DNA from 2 places in the Microbacterium sp. BDGP8 genome. Region 1 is predicted to be linked to the other one. Evidence: predicted binding sites of a transcription regulator. Region 1 holds the regulator's gene; the other holds the start of a gene.
What was found. The regulator LexA, encoded in region 1, represses DNA repair genes until DNA is damaged. The targets are predictions, from matches to a motif close to TCGAACANNTGTTCGA.
Positions count from the first base shown of each region.

Region 1 (8,854 bases):
ATACGCCTCGACGACCGCCACGGCGTCACCGGTCCCCGCGCGGAAGGCTTCGAGCGCCGCGAGCAGCGCGGGATCGGCGGAGCCGTCGTCACCGGCGTGAGGGTTCGACTCGAAGCTGCGCCCCTCCCAGGGAACGCCCGCCGAGTCGGCGGCGTGGCCGCAGCCGTCGTCAGTCTCCGGCGACATCCAGCGCCTCGGCCAGCGTGAACGCGCCGGCGTAGAGAGCCTTGCCGACGATCGCACCCTCGACGCCCAGCGGCACGAGCTCGCGCAGCGCGGCGATGTCGTCGAGGCTCGAGATACCGCCCGATGCGACCACGGGCTTGGGTGTGCGCGAGGTGATCTCGCGCAGCAGCTCGAGGTTCGGGCCCTGGAGCGTGCCGTCCTTCGTCACGTCGGTGACGACGTATCGGCTGCAGCCGGCGTCTTCGAGACGCTCGAGGACGTCCCACAGGTCGCCGCCGTCGCGGGTCCAGCCCCGGGCGGCGAGCGTCGTGCCGCGGACATCGAGTCCGACCGCGATCGCGTCGCCGTAGCGGCCGATGACATCGGCGGCCCACTCGGGGTTCTCGAGCGCGGCAGTGCCCAGGTTGATGCGCGTCGCACCGCTCTCGAGCGCGGCCTCGAGCGTCGCATCGTCGCGGATGCCGCCCGACAGCTCGATCTGCACACCCTTGACCTGCTTGATGACCTTGCGGAGCACGGCGGTGTTGTTGCCCCGGCCGAAGGCCGCGTCGAGGTCGACGAGATGGATCCACTGCGCACCCTGCTTGGCCCAGGCGAGCGCCGCGTCGACGGGGTCGCCGTAGGTCGTCTCGCTGCCGGCCTCGCCCTGGGTCAGGCGCACGGCCTTCCCGTCGGCGACGTCGACGGCGGGCAGGAGGATCAGTTCGGGGGTGGACGCGAAGTCGTTCATCACATTCCAGGGGTGGGTCGGGATGCACGCTCGTCCACGCGAGCGCACCAGAGGGAGACTAGTGGCGCGGTAGGGCACCGATCCAATTGGCGAGGAGACGGATGCCGGCGGCCCCCGACTTCTCGGGGTGGAACTGCGTCGCCGAGAGCGGCCCGTTCTCGACGGCCGCGAGGAAGGGCGCGCCGTAGTCGCACCAGGTCAGCACGGGCTCGGCGAAGGGCTTCATGACCTCGAGGCTCCAGTCCTGGGCACCGTACGAGTGCACGAAGTAGAAGCGCTCGTCCTCCAGACCGTTGAACAGCGTCGACCCTGCGCCCGCGCGCACGGTGTTCCAGCCCATGTGGGGCAGCACGGGTGCCTGCAGCTCGGTGACGGTGCCCGGCCACTGCCCGAGGCCCTCGGTGTCATCGCCGCGCTCGACGCCGTTGCCAAACATGATCTGCATGCCGACGCAGATGCCCAGCACCGGGCGCCCCCCGGCCAGGCGCCGCTCGATGATCTCGTCGCCGCGGCTCTCGCGCAGGGCGGCCATGACCGCACTGAACGCACCGACGCCGGGAACCAGAAGACCGTCCGCATCGCGGATGAGACCACGATCGGACGTCAGTCGGGCGTCCGCACCCGCGGCGGAGAGGGCCTTGACGGCCGAGTGGATGTTGCCCGAGCCATAATCGAGGACGGCGACGAGCGGCGCGCGTCCGGTCGTGTCACCCTCGGTCATAGGGCGCCCTTCGTGCTGGGGATGCCGTGCACGAGCGGATCGAGCGCCTTGGCCTGCCGGAAGGCACGGGCGAAGGCCTTGTACTCCGCCTCGGCGATGTGGTGCGGGTCGCGTCCGCCGAGCACGCGGACGTGCATCGTCAGGCCCGCGTTGAACGCGATCGCCTCGAACGTGTGCCGCACGAGCGACCCCGTGAAGTGCCCGCCGATGAGGTGGTACTCGTATCCCTCGGGCTCTCCCGTGTGCACGAGGTAGGGACGCCCGGAGATGTCGACGACAGCCTGCGCGAGCGCCTCGTCGAGGGGCACGAGCGCATCGCCGTAGCGGGATATGCCCGACTTGTCGCCCAGCGCAGAGCGCAGCGCCTGCCCGAGCACGATCGCCACATCCTCGACCGTGTGGTGCGCGTCGATGTGCGTGTCGCCCGTCGCGCGTACAGTCAGGTCGGTGAGCGAGTGCTTCGCGAACGCCGTCAGCAGATGATCGAAGAACGGCACGGTCGTCTCGATCGTGCTGATCCCGGTCCCGTCGAGGTCGAGCTCGAGTTCGACACTCGACTCGCTCGTGGCACGACGGATGCTGGCCGTTCGGGGGCTGGTCATGCCTCCGAGTCTATCGACGCCAGTGCTTCGAGGAACGCGGTCGTCTCGTCTTCCGTACCGGCACTGACGCGCAGGCTGTGCGGGATGCCGACGTCGCGGACGAGGATGCCGCGATCGTAGAGCGCCTGCCAGGTGGCGCGCGGGTCGTCGACCCCGTCGAACAGGACGAAGTTCGTCCAGCTCTCGTAGGCGTGGTACCCGAGGGCATCGAGCGTCGCCGACATCCGATCGCGCTGCGCGACGATCTCGTCCACCATCCGGAGCATCGTCGACGAGTGCGACAGCGCGGCTGTCGCGGCCGCCTGCGTGAGGGCGCTGAGGTGGTACGGCAGGCGGACAAGACGCAGAGCGTCGATGAGGGTCGCGTCGGCGGCGAGATAGCCGACGCGCGCACCGGCGAAGGCGAACGCCTTGCTCATCGTGCGCGAGACGACCAGGCGCTCCCGCTCGCCGAGCAGCGTCAGCGCGGAGGGGCTCTCGCGCGGCGCGAACTCCTGATAGGCCTCGTCGACGATCACGATTCCGTCGGTGGCGTCGTACACCGCCTCGATGACGTCGAGACCGAGCGGCGTGCCGGTCGGGTTGTTGGGCGCGCAGAGGAAGACGACGTCGGGGCGTAGTTCGGAGACTTGTGCCGCGGCGGAGGCCGGGTCGAGCGTGAAGTCGGGGCCGCGCGTGCCCGCGACGTACTGCGCGCCGGTGGCTCGCGTCAGCAGCGGGTACATCGAGTACGTGGGGCCGAAGCCCATGGCGGTGCGCCCCGGGCCGCCGAAGGCCTGGAGCAGGTGCTGCAGCACCTCGTTCGATCCGTTCGCGGCCCAGATGCGATCGGGGGTGAGGCCGTGACCGAGGTACTCGGCGAAGGACTCGCGGAGGTGCGTGAACTCGCGGTCGGGATAGCGGTTGACGTCGCGCAGGGCACGGGCGACGGCATCCAGGATGTCGTCTGCGACCTCTTCGGGAACGGGATGCGTGTTCTCGTTGACGTTCAGCGCGACCGGAAGCGGCGCCTGCGGGGCGCCGTACGGGGTGAGGCCTCGCAGATCGTCTCTGAGGGGCAGATCATCCAGACTCGGGCTCATCCCACCCATGCTAGGCCGCGTCCGAGTCCGGCGTGGCCGCACCCCAGCTTCTGCGCCGAAGACGGCGGGCTTCAGCTCGCGGCGTCGTACTCGGCGGGGATGGCGAGTGTCTGGCCTGCCTCGAGCTGACCAGAGCCGAGGGCGTTCAGCCGGATGATGGCGTCGACGACGTCACGGGGGTCGGCGGCCGGCGCCACCTCTTCAGCGATCGACCAGAGCGATTCGCCCGACATGACGGTCACCGTCGTGAACGACCCCTCGGGCGCGCCCGCCTCGTTGGACGCGAGTGCTCCCCCGCCGGAGAGCACGGCAGCGGTGACGGCGACGACGGCGGGAAGCGCGGCGATCGCTGCGATGACGCGGCGTCCACGGCGCGTCAGGCGCAGACGGGTGCGGGGGGCCGGTGCGAAGCGGGCATCGATCGTGGTCATGACATCTCCTCGGGAGCGGTAGGAAGATTCGCTCCCGCCTCTCGGCCGGGAGAGACGGGTGCGAACTTCGGTTCCGAACGTATCTTCGATATTGTGTGGTGTCAACCACCCACCGAAATCGGAGACCGATCGAAGAGACACGCGGAGCGTTCCGTGATGTCGCTGTCGGATCGGGCTACCTTTTCGACAGCGAGAGCCCACCATGAACCTCCGACATCGGGTCGGGGACGGGGCGCGACGACAGGAGACCGGCGGTATGAGCGAGAAGCCGCAGACGCGACGACGCAAGAATCTGAGCGATAAGCAGCTCGCGATCCTCGAGGTGATCCAGCACGCGATCGCCCGCAACGGCTACCCGCCGAGCATGCGCGAGATCGGCGACGCCGTCGGCCTCAAGTCGCTGTCGAGCGTCACCCACCAGCTGAACCAGCTCGAGCTGAGCGGATACCTCCGCCGCGACCCCGGCAAGACCCGCGCGATGGAGGTCCTCATCGACCTCCCCGGCACGGCCGGCGAGAACCCCGCCGACGCCGCGCCCGCCCTCGGCGACGCCGCCCTCGTGCCGCTCGTGGGCCGCATCGCGGCGGGCGTCCCGATCACCGCCGACCAGCAGGTCGAGGAGATCTTCCCCCTGCCGCGTCAGCTCGTCGGCAAGGGCGAGCTGTTCATGCTCAAGGTCGTCGGCGACTCCATGATCGACGCCGCCATCTGCGACGGCGACTGGGTCGTCGTGCGGGCACAGGCGACCGCCGACAACGGCGAGATCGTCGCGGCCATGCTCGACGGCGAGGCCACCGTCAAGACGCTCCGTCAGCGCGACGGCCACACCTGGCTCCTCCCCCGCAACTCGGCGTTCGAGCCGATCCTCGGCGATGACGCCACCATCCTCGGCAAGGTCGTCGCCGTCCTCCGCACGGTCTGACCTCGCCGCACCGACGGAACTGCGGGAGGGGATGCCGCGACTCGGCGGCATCCCCTCCCGTCGTCCGGCACGACCCGGATCCGCTCGCGTAGCGTGACGGTATGTCGCAGCAGCAACTCCCGTACGGTTCTTGGCCCTCCCCCCTGACCGCCTCGTGGGCCAGCGCGTCCTCGTTGCGCCTCGACGGCGCGCGCTTTGTCGGGGATGAGATCTGGTGGGGCGAATCCCTTCCCGATGAGGCCGGTCGCGTCGCCGTCATGCGCCGCCGCCGCGACGATTCTGTGGAGGTCGTCCTCCCCGCGCCCGGGAACGCGCGATCGCGTGTGCACGAGTATGGCGGCGGCGCCTGGACGGCGTCCGACGACGGCGAGCTGTTCTTCGTCGACAAGTCGGACCAGCGCATTCGACGCCTCCGCCCGGGCGGCGAGCCCGAGGCGCTCACCCCAGAGGAGAGCGGCACCCACTACGGCGGTCTCCGCTGGCAGCACGGCGCGCTTCTCGCGGTGCGCGAGCGCGAGCGCCCGGGGCGCACTCCCGAACGACACATCGTGCGGATCGACGGCGCGAGCAGCGATGAGAACGCCGCGAGCGGCGACGAAGCGGGAGTGACGGAGCTCGCCGGGGGCAGCGACTTTGTGGCTCAGCCGGCACTGTCACCCGACGGATCACAGCTCGCGTGGGTGGCGTGGGATCACCCGGACATGCCCTGGGACCGCACCCGCATCCGTGTCATCGAGCTCGACGCCCCGGATCGTGTCCGCGAGGTGGCCGGCGGCAGCACGGCCGCGCTGCAGCCGGAATGGACATCCGACGGCCAGCTGTTGCTGCTCGACGAGCCGACGGGGCGCTGGAACCTCCATCGCGTCGACCCCGCGACCGGCGCGGCACCCGTCGCGGTCTCCCCCGCCGACGCCGACACGGGTGGTGGCCTGTGGGTCCTCGGCACCCGGTGGTACGCGCCGCTCGACGACGGCCGCGTCGTGGCCGTCCGCACGCACGGCTCGGACCAGCTCGTGATCATCGACCGCGACGGCGGCGCGATCCCTCTCCCCTTCCCCGCCACCGCTCGACTGCAGATCGAGGACGTCCGCGGCAGCCGCGCCCTCGTGAGCGGCGCCATGCCCGGGGCGAGCGGGCTCTGGCTGGTCGATCTCGACAGCGGCGAGACGACAGCGGTGCGCGGCGGTACCCCCGATATCGACGAGGCATGGATCCCCCATGCCCGTCAGATCACCACCGAGGGTCCCCACGGCCCGGTGCACGCCTTCGCCTATCCGCCGACGAACCCCGATGTCACGGCGCCGACCGACGAGCTGCCGCCGTACCTCGTCTGGGTGCACGGCGGGCCGACGTCGCACGTGGGCGGCACCGCCGACGCCAAGGCGGCCTACTTCACCAGCCGAGGCATCGGTGTGCTCGACGTGAACTACGGCGGGTCGACCGGGTACGGCCGGTCGTACCGTGAACGGCTGAAGGGCCAGTGGGGCGTCGTCGACGTCGATGACGTCGCGGCGGCGGCACGCGGCCTCGCCGCCGACGGACTCGCCGATGCGTCACGGCTCGCGATCGAGGGCGGGTCGGCCGGTGGCTGGACCGTGTTGGCGGCGCTCGTCGGCACGGACGTGTTCGGCGCGGGCGTCTCGCGCTACGGCGTCGGCGATGCCCGCGCCCTCGCGGCCGAGACCCACGACTTCGAGGCGCGCTACCTCGACGGCCTGATCGGTCCCCTTCCCGAAGCGGAGCACGTGTACATCGAGCGCTCGCCGCTGAGCCACGCCGAGGGGTTCCGCGTGCCGCTGCTGCTTCTCCAGGGCGACGAGGACGCGGTCGTGCCGCCGGCGCAGGCCGAGGCCATCCGCGACGCACTCGTCGCGCAGGGCGTGCCCCACGCCTATGTCCTGTACGCGGGCGAGGGGCACGGGTTCCGACGGACCGAGACGATCGTGAACGCTCTGGAGAGCGAGCTGGCCTTCCTCGGTCAGGTGTTCGGTTTCGACACGCCCGGCGTCGCGCCGATCGAGCTCGACTGAGCCCGGCGACCGCCTGGCGCTGATACGCCTGTCAGGCCGGCGGTGCTGGTGAGGCCTTCCGCATCCGCGGCGGGCTCACCAGCACCGCCGAGCCTGCAGGTGTATCGCCGACCGCGGGCTCAGACGGCGTAGGGCGCGAGCTCAGCCGCGAGACGCTCGGAGACGTGCGCGTGCACGGCCGTGCCGTCCTCCTCGTGCGAGGTGGCGACGATGTGGCCACTCTCGTGCACGGCCGAGATCAGGTCGCCACGGTCGTACGGCACGAGAGCGCGCACCTCCACCGCCGGCAGCGGCAGCGCATCCTCGATCGCGGCGCGCAGCTCGTCGATGCCCTCACCCGTGCGCGACGACACGAAATGGGCCGTCGGCTCGAGCCCGCGCAGCAGCAGCCGCGCATCGTCGTCGACGAGGTCGGCCTTGTTGAACACGACGAGCTCGCGGGTGGCGCGAGCGCCCACGTCGCCCATCACGTCGCGGACGGTCGCGAGCTGCGCGGCGGGGTCGGGATGCGAGCCGTCGACGACGTGGACGATGACGTCCGCGCCCGAGACCTCCTCGAGCGTGGACCGGAACGCCTCGACGAGCTGGTGCGGGAGATTGCGGACGAAGCCGACGGTGTCGGTGAGCGTGAACACGCGCCCGTCGGCGGCCTCGGCCCGACGCACCGTGGCATCCAGCGTCGCGAACAGAGCGTTCTCGACCAGGACACCCGCGCTCGTCAGCCGGTTCAGCAGGCTGGACTTGCCGGCGTTGGTGTAACCGGCGATCGCCACTGAGGGGATCGTGTTGCGCCGACGCTCGGCCCGCTTCGCCTCGCGCGACGGCGCGAACTCCCGGATCTGCTTGCGCAGCTGCGCCATGCGGGTGCGGATGCGGCGCCGATCGAGCTCGATCTTCGTCTCACCGGGACCGCGCGAGCCCATGCCCGCACCGCCCGCGCCGACCTGGCCACCGGCCTGGCGGCTCATCGACTCGCCCCATCCGCGCAGACGCGGCAGGAGGTACTCGAGCTGTGCGAGCTCGACCTGGGCCTTGCCCTCACGACTCTTGGCGTGCTGGCTGAAGATGTCGAGGATGACCGTGGTGCGGTCGATGACCTTGACCTTCGCGACATCCTCCAGGGCGCGCCGCTGGCTCGGTGCCAGCTCGGTGTCGGCGATCACGGTGTCGGCACCGACGGCGGCGACGAGGTCGCGCAGCTCGGCTGCCTTGCCGCGTCCGATGTAGGTGGCGGGGTCAGGATGCGGTCGCCGCTGCAGAACGCCGTCGAGCACGACCGCACCGGCGGTCTCGGCCAGGGCCGCGAGCTCGCGCAGCGAGTTCTCCGCGTCCTCGTGCGACCCCTGGGGATACACGCCGACGAGCACGACGTTCTCGAGTCGCAGCTGTCGGTACTCGACCTCGGTGACGTCCTCGAGCTCTGTGGACAGACCGGGGACACGGCGCAGCGCCGCGCGCTCCTCGCGATCCCACTGGTCGCCGTCGGTGTCTCCGTACGACACCGTCGACTCATCCTGCAGCGCCTGCGCGCCGCCGAAGACGCGGATCGACGAGCGCGTCTCCGCGCTCGCGAGCACGCGATCGACCGGGTCCACCGCGATGTCGCCGTCGCCGTCGGGGGTGGTGATATGCGTCATAACTCTCTTCCCGGGATGCCCGTGCCCGGGCATCCGTGAATTCTAGTCTCCCGCCGGTACGTCCGGCTCCGATACGCTCGGATGCATGGGGAGCGATCATTACTTCAGCGCGTCCCCGTCCAGCGAACAGAACCTCCGCCGTATCCGCGTGACCCTCGCGGGTCACGCCGTCGAGGTCACGACCGCGGGCGGGGTGTTCAGCCCTGACCACGTGGATTCGGGTACAGGGGTTCTTCTGGCCAATACTCCGCCGGCACCGTCCGGTGGTGATTTCCTCGACCTCGGCTGCGGCTGGGGGCCGATCTCGCTGTCGCTGGCTCTGGAGTCGCCTCACGCCACGGTGTGGGCCGTCGATGTCAACGAACGGGCTCTCGACCTGGTGCGACGCAACGCCGCTGATCTGGGACTCGATAACGTCAACGCCGTCCTGCCCGACGATGTTCCCGACGACGTCGTATTCCGGACCATCCGCTCCAACCCGCCGATCCGCGTGGGCAAGAACGAGCTCCACGG
Region 1 covers NZ_CP120712.1:1,081,418-1,090,271, reverse strand. Annotated here, with positions in the region: gene P6897_RS05145 (SseB family protein) at 1-186, opposite strand, end outside; gene priA (bifunctional 1-(5-phosphoribosyl)-5-((5-phosphoribosylamino)methylideneamino)imidazole-4-carboxamide isomerase/phosphoribosylanthranilate isomerase PriA) at 170-916, opposite strand; gene hisH (imidazole glycerol phosphate synthase subunit HisH) at 975-1,637, opposite strand; gene hisB (imidazoleglycerol-phosphate dehydratase HisB) at 1,634-2,239, opposite strand; gene P6897_RS05125 (histidinol-phosphate transaminase) at 2,236-3,321, opposite strand; gene P6897_RS05120 (LysM peptidoglycan-binding domain-containing protein) at 3,393-3,752, opposite strand; gene lexA (transcriptional repressor LexA) at 4,009-4,674, shown strand; gene P6897_RS05110 (prolyl oligopeptidase family serine peptidase) at 4,776-6,704, shown strand; gene hflX (GTPase HflX) at 6,824-8,341, opposite strand; gene P6897_RS05100 (methyltransferase) at 8,427-8,854, shown strand, end outside.

Region 2 (8,854 bases), 360 kb from region 1:
CGGCGGGGCCGAGACGCCCGTGCCCGACGGCGCCGAGATCGTGGATGCCGCGGGGCGCTGGGTTCTGCCCGGGTTCGTCGAGGCCCACGGCCACCTCGGAGTCCACGAGGACGGCGAGGGCTGGTCGGGCAACGACACCAACGAGATGACCGACCCCAACGGCGCCCGCTTCCGCGCGCTCGACGGCATCGACATCGACGAGGTCGGGTTCCGCGACGCCCTGCGCGGCGGCGTAACCTCCGTCGTGATCAAGCCGGGGTCGGGCAACCCGATCGGCGGACGCACCGTCGCCATCAAGACGTGGGGCGGGCGCACCGTCGACGAGCAGGTGATCGCCGAGAACGTGTCGGTGAAGTCCGCCCTCGGCGAGAACCCCAAGCGCGTCTACGGCGACAAGAAGCAGACGCCCTCGACCCGCCTGGGCGTCGCGTCCGTGTTGCGCGACGCCTTCGTCGGCGCCCAGAACTACGTCGCGAAGCGGGATGCCGCGGCGGCCAAGGGCGAGCCGTTCGAGCGCGACCTCGGCAAGGAGACGCTCGCTCAGGTGCTCGACGGCACGCTGCTGTGGGATCAGCACAGCCACCGTCACGACGACATCGTCACCGCGATCCGGCTCGCCGAGGAGTTCGGCTACCGGCTCGTCGTGAACCACGGCACCGAAGGCCACAAGATCGCGGACGTCCTGGCCGAGAAGGGCATCCCCGTCATCTTCGGGCCGATGCTCACCTCGCGCTCGAAGGTCGAGCTGCGCGACCGGGCGATCGGGGCACTCGCCCTGATCGCCGAGGCCGGCGTCACCGTCGCCATCACGACCGATCACCCGGTGGTGCCGATCGACCAGATCCGTCTGCAGGCGATCCTCGCCGTGCGAGAGGGCCTCCCGGCGGATGTCGCGTTGCAGGCGCTCACGACGAACCCGGCCAGCATCCTGCGACTCGACGACCGCGTCGGCGCCCTCGAGGCCGGTCGCGACGGCGATCTCGTCCTGTGGTCGGGCGACCCGCTCGCGGTGGAGTCGCGAGTCGAGCACGTCGTCATCGGCGGCACCACGGTGCTCGAGACCACGGACGACGGCGATGTGCACATCGTCGAGCGGTGGGAGCGGTTCGGCCGGTCCACCTGGCTCCGCTGAGCCGGAGTCCATTCCGGCCGCGAACGCAAGCGGTACGCCGTCGCACCGGTTCGGGTGTGCACTGAGGGGATGTCGAACCTGCCCCTCTGGCTGCTCCTCCTGGTCTTCGCCGCTGCCGCCGCCGTGGTGTGGGTGGCCGGAATCCAGCTCTCGAAGTCGACCGACGTCCTCGACGATCGCTGGCATATCGGCAGCGCGTTCGGCGGGCTGATCGTGCTCGCTGTGGCCACGAACCTGCCCGAGATCGCCATCACCGTCAGTGCCGCCATCGCGGGCAACCTCGAAGTCGCCGTGGGCAACATCCTGGGTGGCATCGCGCTGCAGACCGTGGTGCTGGTGATCCTCGACCTGTTCGGCAAGCGCGGTCGCGGGGTCAGGCCGCTGACCTATCGCGCCGCATCCCTCGTCCTCGTGCTCGAAGCCGTGATCGTGGTCGCCGTGCTCGCGGTCGTGATGGCGGGGAGCCAGCTTCCCAGCGACCTCGTCGTCGCACGTGTCACCCCCGATGTCGTGCTCATCGCGGCGCTGTGGCTCGCCGGGCTCTTCCTCGTGCAGCGCGCCGGCAAGCACCTCCCCTGGCACGAGAACGGCACGTCGCCGGGTGCGAGTGAACACACCCCGGGCCACCGGCGCGCCAAGCCGCGGCATCCGCATCATTCGATGAGCACCGGGGCGGTCGTCGCGATCTTCGCGGTCTCCGCGCTCGCGACGCTCGGAGCCGGTGTCGTGCTCGAGCGGGTCGGCGACGCCATCGCCGACGAGATCGGCCTGTCGGGTGTGCTGTTCGGCGCGACCATCCTCGCGCTCGCGACCGCGCTGCCGGAGATCTCCACGGGGCTGCAGGCCATCCGTCAGGGCGACGACAATCTCGCGATGAGCGACATCTTCGGCGGCAATGCGTTCCTGCCCGTGCTGTTCCTCGTGGCCACCCTGATCTCGGGCCAGGCGGTGCTGCCGCAGGCGAATGGAGCCGACATCTACCTCACCGCGCTGGCCGCGCTGCTGACGCTCGTCTACGTCGTCGGACTCATCTTCCGGCCCGCGAAGCGGATCGCCGGGATGGGTGTCGACTCGCTGACCGTGCTCGTTCTCTACGGCGCGGGGATCGCGGGGCTCTTCGCCGTCGCCGCGTGACCGGACCGCGACGGGCGGGCGACTCAGACCTCGTCGGAGCGCGGCGACCGCACGGACCATCCGACCCGCCGCAGCGCATCGGCCAACCGCGCGGCCTCTGTCGCCGCGACATCCCAGGACACGTCCGAGCAGACGTCGACGGCGAGCGGCGGCGGGTCGGCGAACTTCGGGATCTGCACCTCGGCCCACACGTCCCGGCCCAGCCCGACGCGCGGGAAGGCCGTACCCGCATTCTCGATCGCCCCGTCCGATACGAAGGCGATCGTCTCGAGGGCATCGGGCTTGGCGATCGGCAGGTCGACGACGAGCGTGACCACGAAGGGTCCGCTGGCGGTGTCTCGGCCGTGGGCGTGCACGCGCTCATCCTGACAGACCCGCGGCACTGCGGAGGCCGAAAACCGGATGCCGTCGAGGTGCCGGCTCAGCGTTTCCGATGATTACGAAAAGATAACGGGAAAACCCTTGCTCGTCGTTACCTCGCCGTTATAGAGTGCTCGCACGGTAGCTGTTTTGCTGTGGCAGCCACCGGCATGTGATTGCAGGAAACTCTTGGTGCAAAGGGACGAGGGTCCGACCGAATGCCTCTTCGGTCGGACCCTCAACTGTCTTACGGCCGCGAGAGCGGACCGCGCGTGACGACCGCGCGTGACGACCGCGCGTGACGACGCGTCAGGCGCCGCCACCACCGCCTCCGCCGCCTCCCCCGCCGGCAGACCCGCCCCCGCTCGACCCGCCCGAGGTCGACGACGACGACGATGCCGCCGACGACAGCGTGCCGATACCTGCCGCGAACGATGACGCATCGAACGCCGCCGTTCCCACGTACCACCCCGGCGTCGCGATGCCCGCGTCGCCGTAGAGCGCCGTCAGGTGCGCAGCCCACTCCTTCTCGCGGCCGAACAGCACGGCGTACGGCAGCAGTCGCTCGTAGATCCGGAGCGTCTCCCGGGGGTCGTCCGTTGCGACCGGCTCGCGCTCAGCGCCGGTCGGCGACTGCAGCATCCGGATGCGGTCGGCTTCGGCCCACCGGATGAAGAGGTCCAGCCCGCGCAGGTGGTCGCGGATCTCCGCCCCCGTGTCCGACAGCGGCTCACCGGCGACCGCGAAGACGACCACCAGGAACGACGCCGTCGCCAGAACGATGCCGACGATGGGCAGTGCGGGGTGGACGTAAGCGTTCAGCGCGAGCGCACCGAACAGGATGACCAGACCCGCCGCGATGGCCCACGCGGCGACGGGCCAGCCACGCACTCCCGCCGGCACGGGCTTGTACATGCCGCGACCGCGGAGACTGTCTTTGGCCATCTTCAGCGCCCGCTGGGTCTCGGTGGACAGCCGGGTGTCGGAGGAGCCGAAGCGGTAGACCTCGCCACGACGGTGATGCGGGAACATGCCGCGCAGGAGTCTGCGCCCGTTCTCGTCTGCGGCCCGAGGGTCGACGAGCTCCGCCTGCAGCTTCGCACGTCCCCAGCGGCTCTTCCCATCGTCGACGATGCGGATGGCGCCCACCAGCGCCAGCTCGAGGACCTCGGCGGGAATCGCCTTCGACGTCTTCTGCAACAGCACCGCCGCGTCGATCGCATCGATGCGGCGCGGTGGCGCGTACTCGGCGATGACCGTCGGGCGCCCGGGCTCGTCGCGGAGGTACCGCCGGCGATTGCGCAGCGCCCAGCCGGTGGCGCCGGCGAGCAGCGCCGTCGACCCGGACTGGAGCCATCCGAGCGGCGACGCCAGGAACCCGGTGTCGTACACCTCGAACGTGCCCTCCTCGAACCCGACGGCGAAAGTGAGCGTCTCGTGCGGCGCGAGGTCGGTCGCCGAGGCGGTGATCGCGGTTCCGTCCGGTGAGGCGACGATCTCGGGACACGGCGTGGTGCTGTCCTGCTCGCCGACATAGCAGGCCTGCCGGCCGGCGAGGGCGTCCGCGATAGCGGGGTCGACCCGCAAGGTGGCCGTCACCTGCCGGAACGGCTGATTCCAGTCGGTGCCGTTGACGTCCCAGTAGAACTCGAGCCCGGTGTCCGGGAAGTCCCACACGACATTCTCGAGGTCGTAGGTGAAGACGAAGGTGTTCGGCCCGTGCAGGTACTCGGGCCCGCGCGTCAGGATGCCGAGGGTGCCGTCCTCGCTGTCGGTCTCGACGGGACGGGCATCGCCGTTCTCGTCGGTGACCGAGATGAGTTCCGGATGCAGCGGCTGCCCGTTGTAGGTCTCGGGCAGAAGGCGGCGCATGCCTCGGTTCTGATCGGACTGGGCGAAATCGGCGACGAAGGTCTCGACGACCCGCATCCTGGCCGTGCCGTCCTCGTCGCGACTGAGGGTGTAGTCCACGGCGAGCGAATCGAAGACGAAGGCGTCGAGATCGGCGGATTCGTCGGCGGATGCCGCGGCAGGGACCGCCAGCCCGAAAAGGCCCGTGATCAGCACGAGGACCACGATCGCGAGTGCCGCCCGGGTGCGACGCATCATGCCGACCAGCTTAGGCGGGCAGTAAAGTTGTCGCCATGAACGATCGTCGTCGCGCCGTTGCCGCGTGGGAGAGCCTCTTCCGCGCGCAGCACGAGATCTTCGACGACATCAGCAATGACTTCGCCGGCGATGAGCTGACCCAGGCCGAGTACGACGTGCTCCTGACGGTCGCGCGAGGCTCGGGCCATCGCGCTCGCCTGCGAGACGTCACCGCGAACATGCTCATCAGCCAGCCGAGCGTCTCGCGCCTGGTCGATCGGATGGTCGCGCGCGGCCTCATCACCAAGTGCGGCGACCCGACGGATGGCCGCGGCGCAATGCTCACGGCGACGCCGGAGGGGATGTCGGCGTTTCGTCGACTCGCCGCCGCCCACGGCCGCTCCATCGCCGAACGGATGTCGGTGCTGTCGACCGAAGAGCTCGAGCAGCTCGAGCAGCTGACGACGAAGCTGCGACGTCTGTCCTGACGACCGCGGTCGGGGTTGCGGGTCGCGCGGCGTCTCGCGATGTCGATTCCTCCCCCGGCGGGACGGTGCCCTGACTTTCGATAACCGAACATATGTTCGACTCGGATGTCGTACCCGCCGTCACAATGGGAACATGACGGCGAGTGACGGGGGCGGCGAGGCGCGACGCGACGACGTCACGCCGTCGCAAGCGCTCGCTTTTGCGAGGTACGCGGAGGCCCTTGACCTCTCTCACGCCGCTGACATCGCTCGCACCCGGGCGCTGGCCGACCTGGGTCACGCCGCCCTGCACGACGCGCGCCGCGACGGGGTGCGGGGTATGGCGTCGGACATGGAGTTGCGTTCAGTCGCGGCCGAAGCGGCCGGGATGGCGCGGTTGACGGATCGGCGGCTGCAGGGTGAGATCGACCATGCGATGACCGTCATCGACGACTATCCCGCGGTGTTCGAGGCGTGGGTGCAGCGGCGGATCGAACGTGGCCACGTGAATGTGGTCGTGCGGGTCGGTGCGGGGCTTCCGAATGAGGTGCGGGATTCGTTCGCGGAAGCCGCGATCGCGGTGTGCGAGCGGGACGTGCCGTCGCGGGTGCGGGGTGCGCTGGATGCGTTGGCGGCCCGGTTGCATCCGCAGACGTTCACCGACCGGCACAAGACCGCCGCGGCGGAGCGGTGCGTACGGGTGTTCCACGGGTCGGATGGGATGTCGAATCTCGTCGCGAACCTTCCGACGGTCATCGCCGCCGGGATGCTCGACCGGCTGACGCAGATGGGGCAGTCCGTGAAGGACGCCCGGGCGGAGGGCGACGGGGCGGAAGGTGCCGGGGCGGATGCCGCTGGGTCGGGTAAGCCCGCCGACACGAGGACGATGGATCAGCTGCGCGCCGACATCCTCGGTGACCTGGTGCTCGGTGGGGCGCCCGTGGTCGACCCGACCTACGGGGCCGACCGGGCTGGTGGGCTCGGGGCGATCCGAGCGCGCGTTCAGGTCGCGGTCACCGCCGAGACGTTGATGGGGCGTGACGAGAACCCCGCCGAAGCCGTGGGCGCTGCGCTGATCGATGCCGACACGGCACGCGAGCTCGCCGGGCAGGTCAGCGAGTGGGACCGGCTCTTCATCGCCCCCGTCACCCGCACCCCGGTCGAGATCGACACCTACCGGCCCACGGCTTCGATGAAGAAGCTCCTGATGGCGCGCGACCAGCACTGCCGGTTCCCCGGATGCCGCAGAGCCGCGATCCGCTGCGAGATCGACCACACGATCGATCACGCCCTCGGCGGGCACACCCACATCTTCAACCTCGCCCACCTCTGCCAACGACACCACTCGATGAAGCAATTCACGAAGTGGGAGGTCAGGCAGATCGGCGGCGGGGTCCTGGAATGGACCTCACCCCTCGGCCGGGTCTACCGCGAAGACGTACCCATACCGGCCGTCTGCTTCACCATCGCCACCACGGACCCGCCACCGGATGCGACACGCGGCGGACCACCGCCGGACGAACCGCCACCCTTCTGAGTGCTGCAGCCACGCAGTCGGGCGCGCGCATCGCGCGCCTTCGAATCGGTCGCGGGCGCTGGGGGATATACGCGAAAGGGCGGCCGCCGCCCCCGAAAGAGCTGCGGCCGCCCGTCGTGCGAACGCGGATCTGCGCGATCAGTTCTCGATCGGCACCACCGGCGCGGCTGCGTCGGTCGTGACCTCGACCTTGCGCGGCTTGGCCTTCTCGCTGACCGGGATGGTCACAGTCAGGACGCCGTTGTTGTAGGTCGCGGCGATGCCTTCCGTGTCGACGCCCTGGCCGAGGTTCAGCTGACGCAGGAAGCTCGCGGCTTCACGCTCGCGCGTGATCCACTTCACTCCGTCACCGCTCGCGAGCGTGCGCTCGGCGCGGATGGTCAGCAGCTGGCCGTCGACGTCGATGTCGACCGAGCCCGGGTCGATGCCCGGCAGGTCGGCGGTCATCACGTAGTGGTCGCCGTCACGGTAGAGGTCCATCGGCATGCGACGGGGGCCACGGCGCGTGTCGAAGAGGCTCGAGGCGATGCGGTCGAGGTCGCGGAACGGGTCATAAGTAGCCATCGATCTTTCCCTTCTCTGATGCTTCGTGTTGAGATCTGAAAGTTGAGCCATATGGGCTCAACTGCATCCAGATTAGCACTCTCCCCCATCGAGTGCCAAGGGTTCTCGCACGGCGAACAGCGCCCCGAAGATGGGGCGCGGAAGGGCCTCTCAGCACTCGACGACGTTCACCGCGAGACCGCCCTCGCTCGTCTCCTTGTACTTGTGCGACATGTCGATCCCGGTCTGGCGCATCGTCTCGACGACGGCATCCAGCGACACGTAATGCTGCCCGTCACCCCGCAACGCGAGTCGCGCCACGGTGACCGCCGTCGACGCCGCGATCGCGTTGCGCTCGATGCACGGGATCTGCACGAGGCCACCGACCGGGTCGCACGTGAGCCCGAGGTGGTGCTCCATCGCGATCTCCGCCGCATTCTCGATCTGCGCGCTGTTGCCGCCCATGACGGCCGTCAGGCCTCCCGCAGCCATTGCGCACGCAGATCCGACCTCGGCCTGGCAGCCGCCCTCCGCACCCGAGATGGACGCGTTCGCCTTGAACAGCGACCCCAGAGCTGTCGCGGTCAACAGGAACCGCCTGACGCCGCGGCGCCGATCCAGATCCTCCGACGCGAGCCGCGACTCCGCCGCGAACCGCCACCAGTACATAGCCACCGCCGGAAGGATTCCTGCGGCACCGTTGGTGGGTGCGGTGACCACGCGTCCACCCGACGCGTTCTCCTCGTTGACGGCGAGCGCGAAAGCACCGAGCCACTCCCCCGGCAGCTCACGCCCGCCGGCCGCCTCCGCCTGTTCGAGCTGCGCCCGCATCGCCCCCGCCCGGCGCCGCACGCGCAGCATCCCCGGCAAGGTGCCGTCGGCTCGAAGCCCCGCCTCGACGCACCCCGCCATGGCATCCCAGATCGCGTCGAGCCCGGCAGCGACCTCGGCCTCCGGCCGGAGTGCCTCCTCGTTGCGGCGCGCGAGGCCGGCGATGCTCATCTGCTCGCGCTCGCACAGCTCGAGCAGCTCCGCCGCGGTGCTGAAGCGGTACGGCCAGGCGACAGCGCCCGAACCTCCGCGCCGTCCGCCCGCCTCGGCGGCTTCGCCTGCGCGTCGGATGAAGCCGCCCCCGACCGAGAGATACGTTTCCGACGCGACGAGATCGCCCGCGGCGTCCCACGCGCTCAGGGTCATCGCGTTGGGATGCTCCGGAAGCCGCGTCCGCGGTTCGAAGGTCACGTCGCTCCGCGAGAACGGCACCGCGTGCCACCCCGCGAGCACCAGGGGCGACCCGTCGACCCATTCGGTCCACGCGCCGCGAACCACGTCGGGATCGACGGTCTCGGGCGCATGACCCTGTAGCCCTGCGACCACGGCGTCGGGCGTGCCGTGCCCGATCCCGGTCGCTCCGAGCGACCCGTACAGCACGCAACCGACCCGTGCGACCTCGGGAAGCCGCCCCGCGGCCTCCAGCCTGACGACGAAAGCACGGGCAGCACGCAACGGGCCGACCGTGTGGGAGCTCGAGGGTCCTACACCGATGGAGAACAGCTCGAACGCCGAGACGTAAGCGCTCACTCGCCCAGGCTA
Region 2 covers NZ_CP120712.1:725,520-734,373, reverse strand. Annotated here, with positions in the region: gene P6897_RS03455 (amidohydrolase) at 1-1,132, shown strand, start outside; gene P6897_RS03450 (sodium:calcium antiporter) at 1,202-2,266, shown strand; gene P6897_RS03445 (hypothetical protein) at 2,290-2,622, opposite strand; gene P6897_RS03440 (DUF2207 domain-containing protein) at 2,936-4,735, opposite strand; gene P6897_RS03435 (MarR family transcriptional regulator) at 4,771-5,202, shown strand; gene P6897_RS03430 (HNH endonuclease signature motif containing protein) at 5,336-6,718, shown strand; gene P6897_RS03425 (Hsp20/alpha crystallin family protein) at 6,857-7,282, opposite strand; gene P6897_RS03420 (L-serine ammonia-lyase) at 7,433-8,842, opposite strand.
Region 2: the regulator LexA is predicted to act here: its motif matches at 5,287-5,302, upstream of P6897_RS03430 (HNH endonuclease signature motif containing protein).